DNA from 2 places in the Streptomyces sp. NPDC055966 genome. Region 1 is predicted to be linked to the other one. Evidence: riboswitches for the same ligand, from Rfam matches in the RefSeq annotation. Region 1 holds a riboswitch; the other holds the start of a gene.
What was found. A riboswitch is a leader RNA that binds a small molecule or an ion and turns the genes downstream of it on or off. The one in region 1 is predicted to bind S-adenosylmethionine.

Region 2: another riboswitch for S-adenosylmethionine. It lies ahead of ACFC8N_RS37685 (aminotransferase class V-fold PLP-dependent enzyme); the one in region 1 lies ahead of ACFC8N_RS31155 (putative leader peptide).

The regions. Positions count from the first base shown of each region.
Region 1 is NZ_JBHJYK010000016.1:231,973-238,916, forward strand. Features, by position in the region: gene ACFC8N_RS31140 (ABC transporter permease) at 1-466, opposite strand, end outside; gene ACFC8N_RS31145 (ABC transporter permease) at 463-1,422, opposite strand; gene ACFC8N_RS31150 (ABC transporter substrate-binding protein) at 1,426-3,045, opposite strand; gene ACFC8N_RS31155 (putative leader peptide) at 3,240-3,356, opposite strand; SAM riboswitch class IV at 3,390-3,503, opposite strand; gene ACFC8N_RS31160 (DUF1684 domain-containing protein) at 3,573-4,397, opposite strand; gene ACFC8N_RS31165 (LLM class F420-dependent oxidoreductase) at 4,483-5,406, opposite strand; gene ACFC8N_RS31170 (hypothetical protein) at 5,733-5,987, shown strand; gene ACFC8N_RS31175 (SAM-dependent methyltransferase) at 6,060-6,875, opposite strand.
Region 2 is NZ_JBHJYK010000023.1:36,880-43,823, reverse strand. Features, by position in the region: gene ACFC8N_RS37705 (NYN domain-containing protein) at 1-905, opposite strand, end outside; gene ACFC8N_RS37700 (hypothetical protein) at 944-1,183, opposite strand; gene ACFC8N_RS37695 (rhomboid family intramembrane serine protease) at 1,339-2,082, shown strand; gene ACFC8N_RS37690 (Lrp/AsnC ligand binding domain-containing protein) at 2,079-2,360, shown strand; gene ACFC8N_RS37685 (aminotransferase class V-fold PLP-dependent enzyme) at 2,398-3,759, opposite strand; SAM riboswitch class IV at 3,950-4,066, opposite strand; gene trpD (anthranilate phosphoribosyltransferase) at 4,141-5,205, opposite strand; gene ACFC8N_RS37675 (cytochrome bc complex cytochrome b subunit) at 5,332-6,944, opposite strand, start outside.

The DNA of each region.
Region 1 (6,944 bases):
GGAACAGCGCGGGGATGGACAGGAGCACGTCGACGAAGCGCATGAGCACGTCGTCCACCCAGCGGCCCACGAACCCGGCGACCACGCCGAGCAGACCGCCGACGACGAACGCGACCAGCACCGCGATCAGCGTGGCCTTCAGGGACAGCTGGGCGCCGTGGACCACCCGGGAGAACACATCGCGGCCCAGCTCGTCCGTGCCGAACCAGTGGGCGCCGCTCGGGCCGCGGAAGTTCTGCGACGGCACGCCTCTCAACGGGTCCTGCGAGGTGAACAGGCCCGGCCGGAACGAGGCCAGTACCACCAGCACGAGGACGACCACCGACAGCAGCAGACCCGGGCGGCGCACCACGAAGCGCAGCAGCCGACGCACGTCCACGCGGCGCCCCGGCCGGGGCCCCACCCCGACGCGGCGGGCCGGTCCCGGCGCCGCCTCGACCGCGTCGTCGACAAGGCTCCGGCTCATGCGACACCCGCCCTTCCGCCCGAGGCCACCACGACCCGCGGGTCGAGCAGTGGATAGACCAGGTCGACGACCAGGTTGGTCGTCACGAAGATCAGCGACCCGAACAAGACCACCCCTTGGACCAGCGGAATGTCCTGGGCCGTGACCGCGGCCGCGGTCACCCGGCCGAGGCCGTCGCGGGAGAACACCGTCTCGACGACCACCGAACCGGCGATCAGCTGCCCCACCAGCAGACCGACGACCGTCAGCGCCGGCAGGGACGCGTTGCGCAGCGCGTGCCGCAGATGCACCCGCCACCGGCCGGCGCCCTTGGCCCGCGCGGTCCCCACATACGCCTGATCGAGCGCCGTGAGCAGGCTCTTGGCAAGCACCTGGGCGACCTGCGCGCCGGTCGGGACCGCCAGCGTCAGGGCCGGCAGCACCAGCCCCCTCAGGCCGTCGTTGCCGAACGCCGGGAACCAGCGCAGCCGGAAGGAGAACGCCTCGACGAGCAGCAGCCCCACCCAGAACGTCGGGACGGACACCCCCAGCGGCGGCAGCGACAGCAGGAGCTGCCGCAGCCATCGCCGAGCGGTGTACGTCGCCACCACCGCCAGACCACCGCCGAGGACCACCGCGAGCAGCAGCGCCACGCCGGTCAGCTGGACGGTCTGCGGCAGCGCGTCGGCAAGCACCCGGGTGACCGGCCGGCCGGTCGCGACCGAGTCGCCGAAGTCCCCGCGCACCGCCCGGCCGAGGTACTCGGCGTACTGGACCGGTACCGGCTTGTCGAAGCCGTACTCGTGCCGCAGGGCGGCTGTCTGCCGGGGGTCGACCTGTCCCGAGTCCATTCCGGCACTGGCCATCGCCGTGACCGGGTCACCCGGCAGGTAGTCCAGCACCAGGAACGAGACCGTGTAGGCCGCCCAGAGCACCCCGACCGCCTGGGCGAGCCGTTTGATCACATAGCGGCGCACGGGCTAGCCGATCCAGGTGTCGTGCAGCTGGATCCGGCTGGAGGCGTCGAAGTCCAGGTCGTGCACCCTCTTCGAGACCCCCAGCTGGGTCTGCAGCTCCACCACCGGCGCGTAGTAGGCGTTCCGCACGATCAACTGCTCTGCCCGGGCCACCAGTTGCTCGCGTTCGGCCGGGGCCGTGGTCGTGGCCTGCGCCGACAGCGCCGTGTCCAGATCTCCCGCCGGCACGCGGTAGAAGTTGGCCAGCCCGGTGGAGAAGGAGCTGCGCAGGATGTCCGGGTCGGCACGGGTGCCGTTGCCCCAGGCCGCGTCGTAGTCGCCCGACTGGAGCGTCGGGGCGAACCGGGTGACCTGGAGCTGCTTGAGGGTCACCGCCACGCCGATGGCCTTGAGCTGCTGCTGGACCAGCTCCAGCGCGGGCTGGTTGGTGGCCGCGTTGGGGAACCAGTCGACGGTCAGGCTCAGCCTCCTGCCGTCCTTGGTCCGGATGCCGTCGCCGGCGGACTTCCAGCCGGCCTCGTCCAGCAGGGACTTCGCCTTCGCCGCGTCGAAGGCCAGATCCGGGCCGAGGCCGGTGTAGTCGGGCGTGGTGTGCGCGAGGATGCCGGTGGCCGCCCGGGTGCCGGTGGGGAACACCGTGTCGGCGATCTGCTGCCTGTCGATGCCGAACACGATCGCCCGGCGTACCCGCGCGTCCTTCAGCAGCGGTCGCGCGTTGTTGAACCCGAGGCCGAACACCACACCGGGGTTGGCCCGCCGCTGGAGCGTGACCCGGCCTCCCCCGAGCGCCGCCTCGTCGGCCCTGCCGACGCTGCCGATCGCGTCCACCTGGCCGGACTGCAGACTGCCGGTGCGCACCCCCGCCTCGGGTACGACCTTGAACACCAGCCTGTCCAGGTACGCCTCGCCCTTCTTGCTCCACAGCGAGGAACCCCAGGCGTACCCGCTGCGCCTGGCCAGGGTGATCGACTGGTTCTGCACGTACCGCTGCAGCGTGAAGGGTCCGGAGCCGACCACTCCGGCACTGCACTTCTGCTGCGGTGTCCTGCGCACGCTCGCCGATGACTCGATTCCCAGCGAGTGTGTCGAAGTGGCCTGCAAGAACTGGGCGTTGGGCTTCCTGAAGGCCACCCTGACGGTGAGGGGGTCGACCACCGTGGTGCTCCTGACGCCGCTGAGGTAGCCCTCGGCCAGCGTGCCCAGCGCGCCGAGCTTCGGCACCGCGTCGAAGTTGTCCTTGACCACCTGCGCGGTCAGCCCGGACCCGTCGCTGAAGGTGACGCCCGACCTCAGGTGGAAGGTGAACGTGGTCGCGTCGGAGCTGATGTCCCAGCTCTTCGCCAGCCACGGCACGATCTTGCCGGTCCTGGGGTCCTGGTCCGTCAGGGAGTCCACGATCTGGCGCACCGAGTAGATGGTGTCGTTGCTGGCGACCTGCTGGGGGTCCACGCAGCCGGCGTCCGAACCCACCGCGAAGGTCAGGGTGCCGCCGGACCTCGCCCGGCCGCTGTCCGAGCCGGAGCCGGCGGTGCTCGACCCGCACGCGGTCAGCAGCACACTGGTGGTGAGAAGGGCGGCCAGCGCCGTCCATCGGGAGGATCTGACATCGGGAAGTGCAGTCACGGAGGGGTTTCTCCTACTCGTGTCACCAGGCACGGGGTCCCGTCCGAGGCACGGCCGCGCACAGGCGTGCGGCCCCGGCCGACAGGCGGAAACGGGGATCAGACGGAAACGGGGATCAGGCGCTGAGGGGGATCAGACGGAGACGGGAGCGGCGACGGCCGCTCCCGGCCGTCTACCGGCGGCGGGAAGGCCCGTCAGTCCTGACAGAAGCAGCTGGTCGAGCGCTTCAGGTCGATGTGACGGCGGCGCGCAAGCCGGGAGAACACCATCGCGACGGCGAAGGAGGCACGGGGGTCGTCGCTGCGCCGCATGGCCCTCCTCCGTGTCTCCGGCCCGGTCAAGGGGCCACGCGCTTGCGGGGATCGTCGGTGATTCCGCCGGGCTTTCACCTGGAGCACCCCGCCGCTTGGGAGGGTTGCCGGTCAGCGAGCCAGGGCTTCACGCTGACACTCGATGCCGATCGCGATGCTACGGAGCGGTCTCGGCGTACGTCAATGCCGTCACCGGACGCCCTACGGCCGCCCGGCTCAGGATCCGCCGCGTTCGCGGGGAATCTTCTGACCTGCCTCGATCGCCACCGGCAGTCGGTTCTCGGCCGGTGGCAGCGGGCAGGTGGCCAGGTCCGTGTAGGCGCACGGCAGGTTCGCGGCGCGGTTGAAGTCCAGGACGACCGTGCCGTCGGCGGCGGGCGGCTCGACGGTCAGCACCCGGTTGGCGGCGTAGGTGGTGACCCCGGAGGTCGCGTCGGTGAACAGCACCATCAACCGGCCGGCACCCTGTCCGGGGAACGCGGTGAGGGACAGCTGACGCCCGTCCAGCTCGAACTCGACCCTGCCCGGAGCGTCGTACACGTGCTCAAGGCCCTCGACCGCGGCGCCCACGGTGGTCGGCCGCGGCTCGTCGAAGGGGACGTACCGGCCTGTCACCGCCCAGCGCGGGTCGGGGGAGTAGGCGGGCGTTCCGGTGAAGGCGGTGCGCAGCGGCGCGTCCGGGTGCCGTGGGCGCACGATGTCGCTGCCGCCGCGCTTGGCGACCTCGATGACGGCGTCTCCCCAGACCGCGTCGACGCCGCCGCGCTCGGGAAGCACACCGAAGCGGTGTTCGCCCCGCACCGGCGCTCCGTCGACGACCAGTTCCTCGCCGTCGTCGAGGGTGACGACGACCCCGTCGGCGCCGGTGTGCCACGCCCCGGGCGCGTCGGGGAAGCGCCGCGGCCGGTCGTCGAGCCAGTGCAGGCCGGTGACCGCCAGGAACCCGTGCGGCGCGGCGAGCCGGGCCTCCTGGGCGCGGTACCAGTCCAGCCAGTTCTCGGTGAAGGCCTGGGGGTCTGCTGTGGTCGGTTCGGTGGTCATGGGTTCCCTGTCTCTTCTCGGTCGCGCGAGGCTCGTCCTCGCACAGGAGGGGACGGCTGCCGGGCCGACGGCCCGACGGGCCTGCTCAGCCGGCCAGTTCGCCGAGGAGCGCCCAGGTGCGCCGGCGGTCGGCTTCTCCCGCGATCTCGGTGCCGGAGAAGACGACCTCGGTGGCCCCGGCGTCGCGGTAACGCCGTACCTCGGCTGCGACCGTCTTCTCGTCGCCGATCACCGCCAGGTCGCCGGCCCGTTGGCCGCCGGAGAGTTCGACGACCCGTGCGTAGGACGGGATCTGTTCGTAGAACGCGAGGCTCTCGACGGCCTTCGCCCGCACCGCGTCCACGTCGTCCGTGACGACGCCGGGCACCAGGGCCACGACCCGGGGCGCGGGACGGCCGGCGGCCTCGGCCGCGGCGGTCAGGGCGGGAACGATGTGGTCCGCCAGGGCGCGCGGTCCCACCAGATACGGCAGGATCCCGTCCGCCAGCTCACCGCTGACCCGCAGCGCCTGCGGCCCCATCGCGGCGACCAGCACGGGGACGCCGCCCTCCGCACCCGGCACGCGCGCCGGTACCGGAGTGGTGGCGGTGAGCAGCTCACCGTGGAAGTCGGCCGTACCGGTCCGGGTCAACTGCCGCAGTGCCGTGAGGAATTCACGCAACCGCGCGATGGGGCGTTCGAAGGGCAGGCCGAAGCCGGTCTCCGTCAGCAGTTTGGTGCCGAGGGCGAGACCGAGGTGGTAGCGGCCGTGGGTCGCGGCCTGGGCGGTCTGGGCCTGGCTGGAGACGAGCAGCGGGTGCCGGCCGAAGACGGGGATCGCGGAGGTGCCCACCTGCAGCGAAGGCACCGAGCGCCCGACGATCGCGGCGAGCTGGGGTGAGTCCGCGCCGAAGGTCTGGCCGAACCAGGCCGACCGCAGGCCGGCGGCCGCGGCCTCTTGGGCGAGCTGCACGGTGGCGTCGACCTGGTTCCGGGCGTCGGTCGCGTTGAGCGCTACTCCAACAGTCATGCCAGTCAGAACGGGCGCCGGCCGCACACGCATTCCGGCCCGCGTGTGACAGCTTCTTGTCAGTCATGTGTACAGGAGCCGAGCCTCCCTCCGATCCCGAGGGCGCCAACTGGCCGAAGACGCCGAAGGGTTCGGCATTCGTGACCGGTACGACGGGCGCGATCCCGGTGGGGCCCGCGGGGCCGGACAAGGGCGTTCCTGCCAGGTCGTCGCCACCACCGACACGGCGCTCGAAGAGCCGTTGATCCCACATTGCTAAAAGACCCGCATATAGGCTCATATCGCGTCAATTCAGGACTGCGTCCCCCGTAAGAAAGGGTCGAACCATGCGTAGGATTCAGCGTGCTGCCGTCGTGGCCGCGGTGGTCACGGGGCTGTCCGCCCTCGGTGCCGGCGCCAGCTTCGCCGACGGCTACGACGCCCCTCCCAGCCCTCCGCAGATCACCGCCGTGGCCCATTCCCAGGCCCGCGCCGTAGCCGTCGGAGGCGGTACCGCGGTGGCCAACTCGCAGGCCAACGCCGTGGCGACGTGGGGCGGATACCAGTACGGTCAACCGCAGTACGCCGCCCCGTCGGCGTGACGCGGCCGACTGACGTCGGGCGCGCGGATGCTGCTGGTGCCCAGCCGGTCGAACGACCCGGCCGGGCCCCGGCTAGCGTTTGATGCCCACGCCCGCCAACAGGCTGATCTGGGCGTCCGTGGGCTCCGTCCCGTCGGCCGGTCCGGCGGGACGCCAGCGGTGACAGCACACGATGCCGGGGTCGACCAGGTCGAGTCCGTCGAAGAAGCGGCGGACGTCGCTGTGCGAACGGAACTGCACCGGAGACCCGGACTTGGTGTAGACCTCCGCGACCTTGTTCCAGGTGACGGGGTCGAAGTCGGGCGTGCAGTGGTTCATGGCGAGGGCGCTGCCCACCGGGAGCGGGTCGAGCAGCCGGCGGACGATGGCGTACGGGTCGTGCGGGTCGGTGATGAAGTGCATGAGCGCGTTGAGGGAGAGGGCGATGGGCTGGTCGAAGTCCAGGACCTCCGAGGCCTCCACGGCGCTCATCAGCGCATCGGGGTCCCTGACGTCGCCCTCGATGTAGGCCGTGCGTCCCTGCGTCGTGCTGCGCATGAGGCGTTCGGCGTACTTCAGGACGAGGGGGTCGTTGTCGGCGTACACGACGCGGGCGTCGACCGCGACGGACTGGGCGACCTGGTGCAGGTTGGGCTCGGTCGGGATGCCCGTGCCGATGTCCAGCCACTGGCGGATGCCGTGCTCCTGCGCCAGGACCCGGGTGGCCCGGTGCATGAACGCCCGGTTCTCGCGGGCCGTCACATAGATGCCGGGGTGGGCCTGGGCGGCGACGAGGGCCGCCTCCTTGTCGATCTCGAAGTGGTCCTTGCCGCCGAGGAAGTAGTCGTACATCCGGGCCGAGTGCGCCTTGCTCGTGTCGAGATCCCGGCCGGCCTGCCTGGTGGTCATGTTCTCCCCTTCACGCGTGTGTCTGTCGGCCCAAAGGCCCGGAGCGGGACCGGTGTCGTCGTCCCGTAC
Region 2 (6,944 bases), on a different contig from region 1:
TTCGGGGTCATCCGGCCCGGCTCGACGGCGTCCACGGTCTCGGCCGGCCGTACGGACACCGGCGGCAGGGCGAGCTCGCGCCGCAGGCCCTGGGCGGCGTCCAGCAGGGTGTCCAGCAGCAGCCGCACCCGCATGTCCTCCACGCTGCGGCCCTCGCGGGCGGCACGCCGGGTGGCCTCCAGGGCCGTCTCCGCCTCGCCGAGCCGGGCCTTGAGCCGCCGCGACTCGCTCTCGGCGGCCGACACCTGCGTCTGCGCCTCGGCCCGTACGGCGTCCATCTCGGTCTGCGCCTTGCGCAGAGCGGCCTCGCCGCGCTTGACGTCGCTGTGGGCGGCCCGGAGCTTGCGGTGCAGCGACTCCGCCTCCTTCTTCGCCGAATCCAGCTCCGCGCGCAGCCGTTCGGCCTCGGCGCGGGTGTGCTCGCGGGCCTGCGCCAGCTCGGCGCGCAGCCGCTCCAGCTCGACCCGGCTCTCCTCGTCCGCCCGCTCGGCGTCCGCACGCTGGGCCTCCTCGCCGGCCGCGGCGACCAGCTTCACCCAGCCCGCGGGGCGCAGTACGTAGGCCGCGGCCGCCACGTCGAGCGGGTCCGCGGCCGGGGGCGGGGAGCCGGAGTCGAGGGCGCCGGTGAGCTCCGGCTGCGCCTCTCTGAGCTTCTCCCCGATCCGCTGCCGGAACAGCGGATCGGTCTCCAGCGCCGCCGCCATCGCGTTTCCGGCGAACTTGGCCCGGCGACTGGGGGTGAACCGGGCGTACTGCCGCAATTGGGCGGGCAGTTCGGACATGGTCAGGCCGCCGAAGCCGTCCGAGACGATCTGCACGACCCGTCGGCGCACGCCGTCGGGCAGCGGACGGTCAAGCACCTCGGCGGTGCCGTCGCCCGGCCCCCCGCCTGCGGTCTCCACCATCCGTCACACCCCAATGCCTCTACGGGGCCGTCTCCCTCTCAGGAGTCGGCGCCCGGCCTGTCCACGAGCTCCACCTGGTCCACCGCGTTGCACCAGCGGCAGCGCACCGATTCGATGGTCTCACTGACCACCTCGCGCTCCTCCACCGTCGGGTCGCCGGCCAGATCGAGATGGACGTACTCGACGACCTTCGACGAACGGGTCACGTCGAACCGGGTCAGGTTGCCGCACAGGGTGCAGCGCCACCGGGTGGTCGCGGTCGGCAGGGGAACCGTCATCGTGGCAGTCCGCTTCCTTACTCGTGCTCTTTTCCGCGCCGTCGGCCGACGCGTGTGGCCGTAACCCTACGGCCTGGCAGGGACTCGCCGCCCGCCCGTCCACGACGGCGAGGCGGTCTGTCGGCATGCATCCCGTTACGTCATGCTCTGTGTTCATGATCAGCGAGTGGAGCGCGACGGCCGGCCGGACTCTCAGAGCGGTGCGGAGCACCTCGGCACCCATCACCTACGGGCTCATCGCGCTGTGCAGCCTGATCTTCGTGCTGGGCCCGGCCTCCGGGTTCACCCCCGGCTACGGCTCCGGGGAGGCCCTCGCGGCCGCCCAGCAGGCCTACTTCCGGCACTGGGGCGTGGTGCCGGCCGAGTTGTTCGGCGGGCCGGCCCGCGAGATCCTCACGCCCGCCACGGCCCTGTTCGTCCACGGCAACTGGGTGCACCTGCTCGGCAACATGCTGTTCCTCTTCGTCTTCGGGGCGATGACGGAGGAGCGGATGGGCCGGATCGAGTTCACCCTGTTCTACGCCGGATGCGGCTACCTGGCCCTGCTCGGGTACGCGGTCGCCAACGCCGACTCCGCACAGTCGCTGGTGGGCGCCTCGGGTGCCATCTCGGCGGTCCTCGGCGCGTTCCTGTATCTCTTCCCCCGGGCCCGGGTGACCAGTCTGCTGCCGTTCCTCCTCTTCGTGCCGCTGCGGTTCCCCGCCTGGGTCGTGCTGCCGTTCTGGGTGGCGGTGCAGTGGGCGGCGGCGAGCCAGGCCTCCGCGGGGCCCGGGGTGGCGTATCTGGCGCACCTGGTGGGGTTCGGGCTGGGCTTCCTCTACGCGTGGGTGCGCTACGGGCGTGGGACTAGAGTGAAGTGCACCCCAGCTCCGGCCCCCGAGGGAGAGAACCAGCCGTGATCACCGCGATCGTCCTCATCAAGACCAGCGTGGACCGGATCCCCGAGATCGCGGAGCAGATCGCCTCGCTGGACTCGGTCAGCGAGGTCTTCTCCGTCACGGGCACGTACGACCTGATCGCGATGGTCCGGGTGGGCCGGCACGAGGACCTGGCCGACGTCATCCCCGGCCGGATCAGCAAGATCCCCGGCGTGGAGGCCACCGACACCCACGTGGCGTTCCGCACCTACTCCCAGCACGACCTGGAGGCGGCCTTCGCGATCGGACTGGACTCCTGACCGGCTGAAAGCCGCCTCGGAACGGGCGTACGAACCCTCACACCGCCGGCACGCAGCGGCCGTCCTGCGTGCGGTACGTCCACCGGGCGCCCTGTGTCACCAGTTCCCGCACGGCGGTCACGAAGCGCTCGACGTGCTCGTCGGGGGTGCCCGCGCCGAAGCTCACGCGGATGGCGTTGAGGGACTTCTCGCCGGGGGCCGCCTCGGGGGCGCCGCACTCGCCCTGGGTCTGGGGGTCGCTGCCGAGCAGGGTGCGGACCAGCGGGTGGGCGCAGAAGAGGCCGTCACGGACGCCGATGCCGTACTCGGCGGAGAGCGCGGCGGCGAAGTGGGAGCTGTTCCAGCCCTCCACCACGAAGGAGATCACGCCGACGCGCGGGGCGTCGTCGCCGAACAGGGACAGCACCTTCACCTGCGGCACCGCGGCCAGGCCCGCGCGGACCTTCGCGATCAGGTGCTCCTCGCGGGCCACCAGGTTCTCCCAGCCGGCCTCGGTGAGCGCCTTGCAGGCCGACGCGACGGCGTAGGCACCGATGACGTTCGGGGAGCCCGCCTCGTGCCGGGCGGCGCTCTCGTGCCACTCCACGGCCACTCCCCCGTCCGGACGCCGGGTGACCGTGCGGCTCGCGCCGCCGCCCGCGAGGTACGGCTCGGCCGCGCGCAGCCAGTCCGCGCGGCCCGCGAGGACGCCGGAGCCGAAGGGCGCGTACAGCTTGTGCCCGGAGAAGGCGACCCAGTCGACGTCCAGGTCGCGCACGTCCACCGGGTGGTGCGGGGCCAGCTGGGCGGCGTCCAGGACGATCCGGGCGCCGTGGGCGTGCGCGGCGGCGGCCAGCTCGCGCACCGGCCACAGCTCGCCGGTGACGTTGGAGGCGCCGGTGACGCAGACCAGGGCCGGGCCGTACGGGTCGCGGTCGGCGAGGGCCCGCTCCAGGGTCTCGACCGCCTGGCGCGGGGTGCGCGGGGCGTTGAGGTAGGTGACCCGCGCGTCCTGCCAGGGCAGCAGGGAGGCGTGGTGCTCGGTCTCGAAGACGAAGACCTGGCAGCCGGCGGGCAGGGCACGGGCGAGCAGGTTGAGCGAGTCGGTGGTCGAGCGGGTGAAGACCACCTGGTCGTCGGCGCGGCAGCCGAGGAACTCGGCGACCGTCCTGCGGGCGTTCTCGAACAGGTCGGTCGAGAGCTGCGAGAGGTAGCCGGCGCCGCGGTGGACGCTGCCGTAGTACGGCGCGTAGGCGGCGACGTCGTCCCAGACGCGCTGGAGCGCGGGGGCGCTGGCCGCGTAGTCGAGCGCCGCGTAGGTGACCTCGCCACCGGTCACGAGCGGGACGGTGACATCCCGGCCCAGAACGGGCAGCGGGGCGCAGACGGACTGGTCGGCGGCAGCGGTGAAGACAGACATGGGTGGACTCCCGTGAGGACGTACGCCGAAGGAGCCGAAGAGGCCGAAGAAGCCACGGAACGGCGTACGGAAAGATGAGAAAAGGGGATGCGGAGGCGGGGCTCTGCGGCCCTATCGCATTCGCTTGCTCACGGAAGGCTCCCTCGAACGACCAGGACCCCTGGCCCCACACTCTCAGAAGTGTGCGAGGGGTCCGCGCTTGCCGTAGACCTCGCTGCCTACGACCTGGTCTTCACCCGGGGCACCCCGCCACGGACGGAGGGTTGCCGGACAGTCGGCCGGGGCCTCATGACTGTCACTCATGACCTGGTTCAGGAACCTACGTCAACTGATCGTCGTCCCGCAACCCTGGTCCGGATCGCGGGACGCCCGTCGCGACCGCTATGCGTTGGTCGCCGCCACCCAGCGCTCCAGCGCCCGCTTCGCCGCGCCCGAGTCGATCGACTCGACGGCCCGGGCCATGCCGGCGGCGAGCTGCTCGGCGAGCGGGGTGTCCGTCGGGTTCAGGGCGACGAGGGCCGCCGCCGAGTTCAGTACGACGGCGTCCCGGACCGGGCCCCGCTCGCCGTCCAGCAGCCGGCGGGCCACCTCCGCGTTGTGGGCCGGGTCGCCGCCGCGCAGGGCCTCCACGGGGACGAGGTCGATGCCGACCTCGCGGGGGTCGAAGACCTCCTCGGTGACCTTGCCGTCCCGCACGACCCAGACATGGGACGTGGCCGTCGTCGTCAGCTCGTCCAGGCCGTCGTCGCCGCGGAAGACCAGCGCGGAGTTGCCGCGCTCCGCGAGCACGCCCGCGACGATCGGCGCCTCCCGCGCGACGGCCACGCCGACCGCCTGGGACCGCACCTTCGCCGGGTTGGTGAGGGGACCGAGCAGGTTGAACACCGTCCGGATGCCCAACTGGCCGCGGGCGGCGCCGACATGACGCAGCGCCGGATGGAACTTGACCGCGAAGCAGAAGGTGATGCCGGCCTCCTCGGCGACCTCGGCCACCCGCCGGGGCGTGAGGTCGAGGTTGACGCCCAGCTTCTCCAGGACGTCGGAGGCACCGGAGGCGGAGGAGGCGGCGCGGTTGCCGTGCTTCACCACCTTGGCGCCCGTACCGGCGACGACCAGCGAGGACATCGTGGAGATGTTCACCGTCCGCGCCCCGTCGCCGCCGGTGCCGACGATGTCGACGGTGCGGCCCGGCACCTCGATCACGTTCGCGTGCTCGTACATCGTGCGGACCAGGCCGGTGATCTCCTCGACCGTCTGTCCCTTGGCCCGCAGGGCCACCGCGAACCCGGCGATCTGGGCGTCGGTCGCCTCGCCGCGCATGATCCGGTCCATCGCCCAGGCGGTGTCGTCGGCGGACAGGTTCTCGCCGTTCAGCAGGCCGTTCAGCAGGGCGGGCCAGGAGCGGCCCGCCGCGGTGTCGCCTCCAGCGGGGGTCACAGCGCTCATGGTCGCTCCTGAGTGTCGTACCTGCGAAATCGTCGTCCGATCCCACCCTATCGGCCCCGGGACAGGGCGAAGGGCCCCGTCCGGCTTGCGGACGGGGCCCTTCGGCGTGGCGTGGCGACGCGGGGATCAGTGGTGGCCGTGGCCGCTCGTGATCTCCTTGTACTCGTCGACGGTCGGCTTCGGGATCTGGTTGTCCTCGCCGTAGTAGGCGTCGGACAGCTTGGCCCGCAGCTTCTCCGAGGTTCCGACCTTGCGCTGGACCCCGTTCTCGTCGACCACCGGACCGATGGCGGCCGGCTCGTACTGGTGGTGCGCGGTGAGCGTGTGCAGCTGCTCCTGGCTGAGCGGCTCGTGCACCTCGATGAACTCACCGTGCGGCAGCCGCTTGATGATGCCGGTCTCGCGACCGTGCAGCACCTTCTCGCGGTCGCGGCGCTGGAGGCCCAGGCAGATCCGCTTGGTGACGAGGAACGCCAGGACCGGTCCGACGAAGAAGAAGATCCGGACGAAGTAGGTGACGGCGTTGATCGACACGTGGAAGTGCGTGGCCCACAGGTCGTTGCCGCCGCCGACCAGCAGCGTCAGGTACAGCGTCATCCAGGCGACACCGAGACCCGTACGGGTCGGGGCGTTGCGCGGGCGGTCCAGGATGTGGTGCTCGCTCTTGTCGCCGGTGACCCAGGACTCGATGAACGGGTAGACCGCGATCGCCACGAGGACCAGCGGGAAGATCACCAGCGGGATGAACACACCCAGGACGAGCGTGTGACCCCAGAGGTTGATCTCCCAGCCCGGCATGAACCGGATCAGGCCCTCGGAGAAGCCCATGTACCAGTCGGGCTGGGCGCCGGTGGACACCTGGTCCGGACGGTAGGGGCCCATGGCCCAGATCGGGTTGATCTGGGCGACCGCCGCGATGAACGCGATGACGCCGAAGACCAGGAAGAAGAAGCCTCCGGCCTTGGCCATGTAGACCGGCAGCAGCGGCATGCCGACGACGTTCTTCTCGGTCTTTCCGGGACCCGCGAACTGCGTGTGCTTGTGGTAGAAGACCAGGATCAGGTGGCCCACCATCAGGCCGAGCATGATGCCCGGCAGCAGCAGGATGTGGATCGAGTAGAACCGGGCCACGAAGTCGTGACCGGGGAACTCGCCGCCGAAGAGGAACATCGACAGGTACGTGCCGACGATCGGCACGGACAGGATCGCGCCCTCCATGAAGCGGACACCGGTGCCGGAGAGCAGGTCGTCCGGCAGCGAGTAACCGGTGAAGCCGGTGAACATGCCGAGGACGAACAGCAGGAAGCCGAACAGCCAGTTGATCTCACGCGGCTTGCGGAACGCGCCGGTGAAGAACACGCGCATCATGTGCACGAACATGCCGGCGAGGAAGATCAGCGCGGCCCAGTGGTGGATCTGCCGCATGAGCAGACCACCGCGCACGTCGAAGGAGATGTGCAGGGTCGAGTTGAACGCCTCGGACATCAGCTGTCCCTGGAGCGGGACATACGAGCCGTGGTACACGACCTCGTTCATCGACGGGTGGAAGAACAGTGTCAGATAGACACCCGTCAGGATGATGATGATGAAGCTGTACATGCACACTTCGCCCAACATGAACGACCAGTGGTCGGGGAAGATCTTGCGCATGTTGCTCTTGGCCAGGGAGTAGATCCCGAGTCGGCCGTCGGCCCAGTCGGCGACGCGCTCGCCGGCCGGGGCCTTCCCGCGTGCGCGGG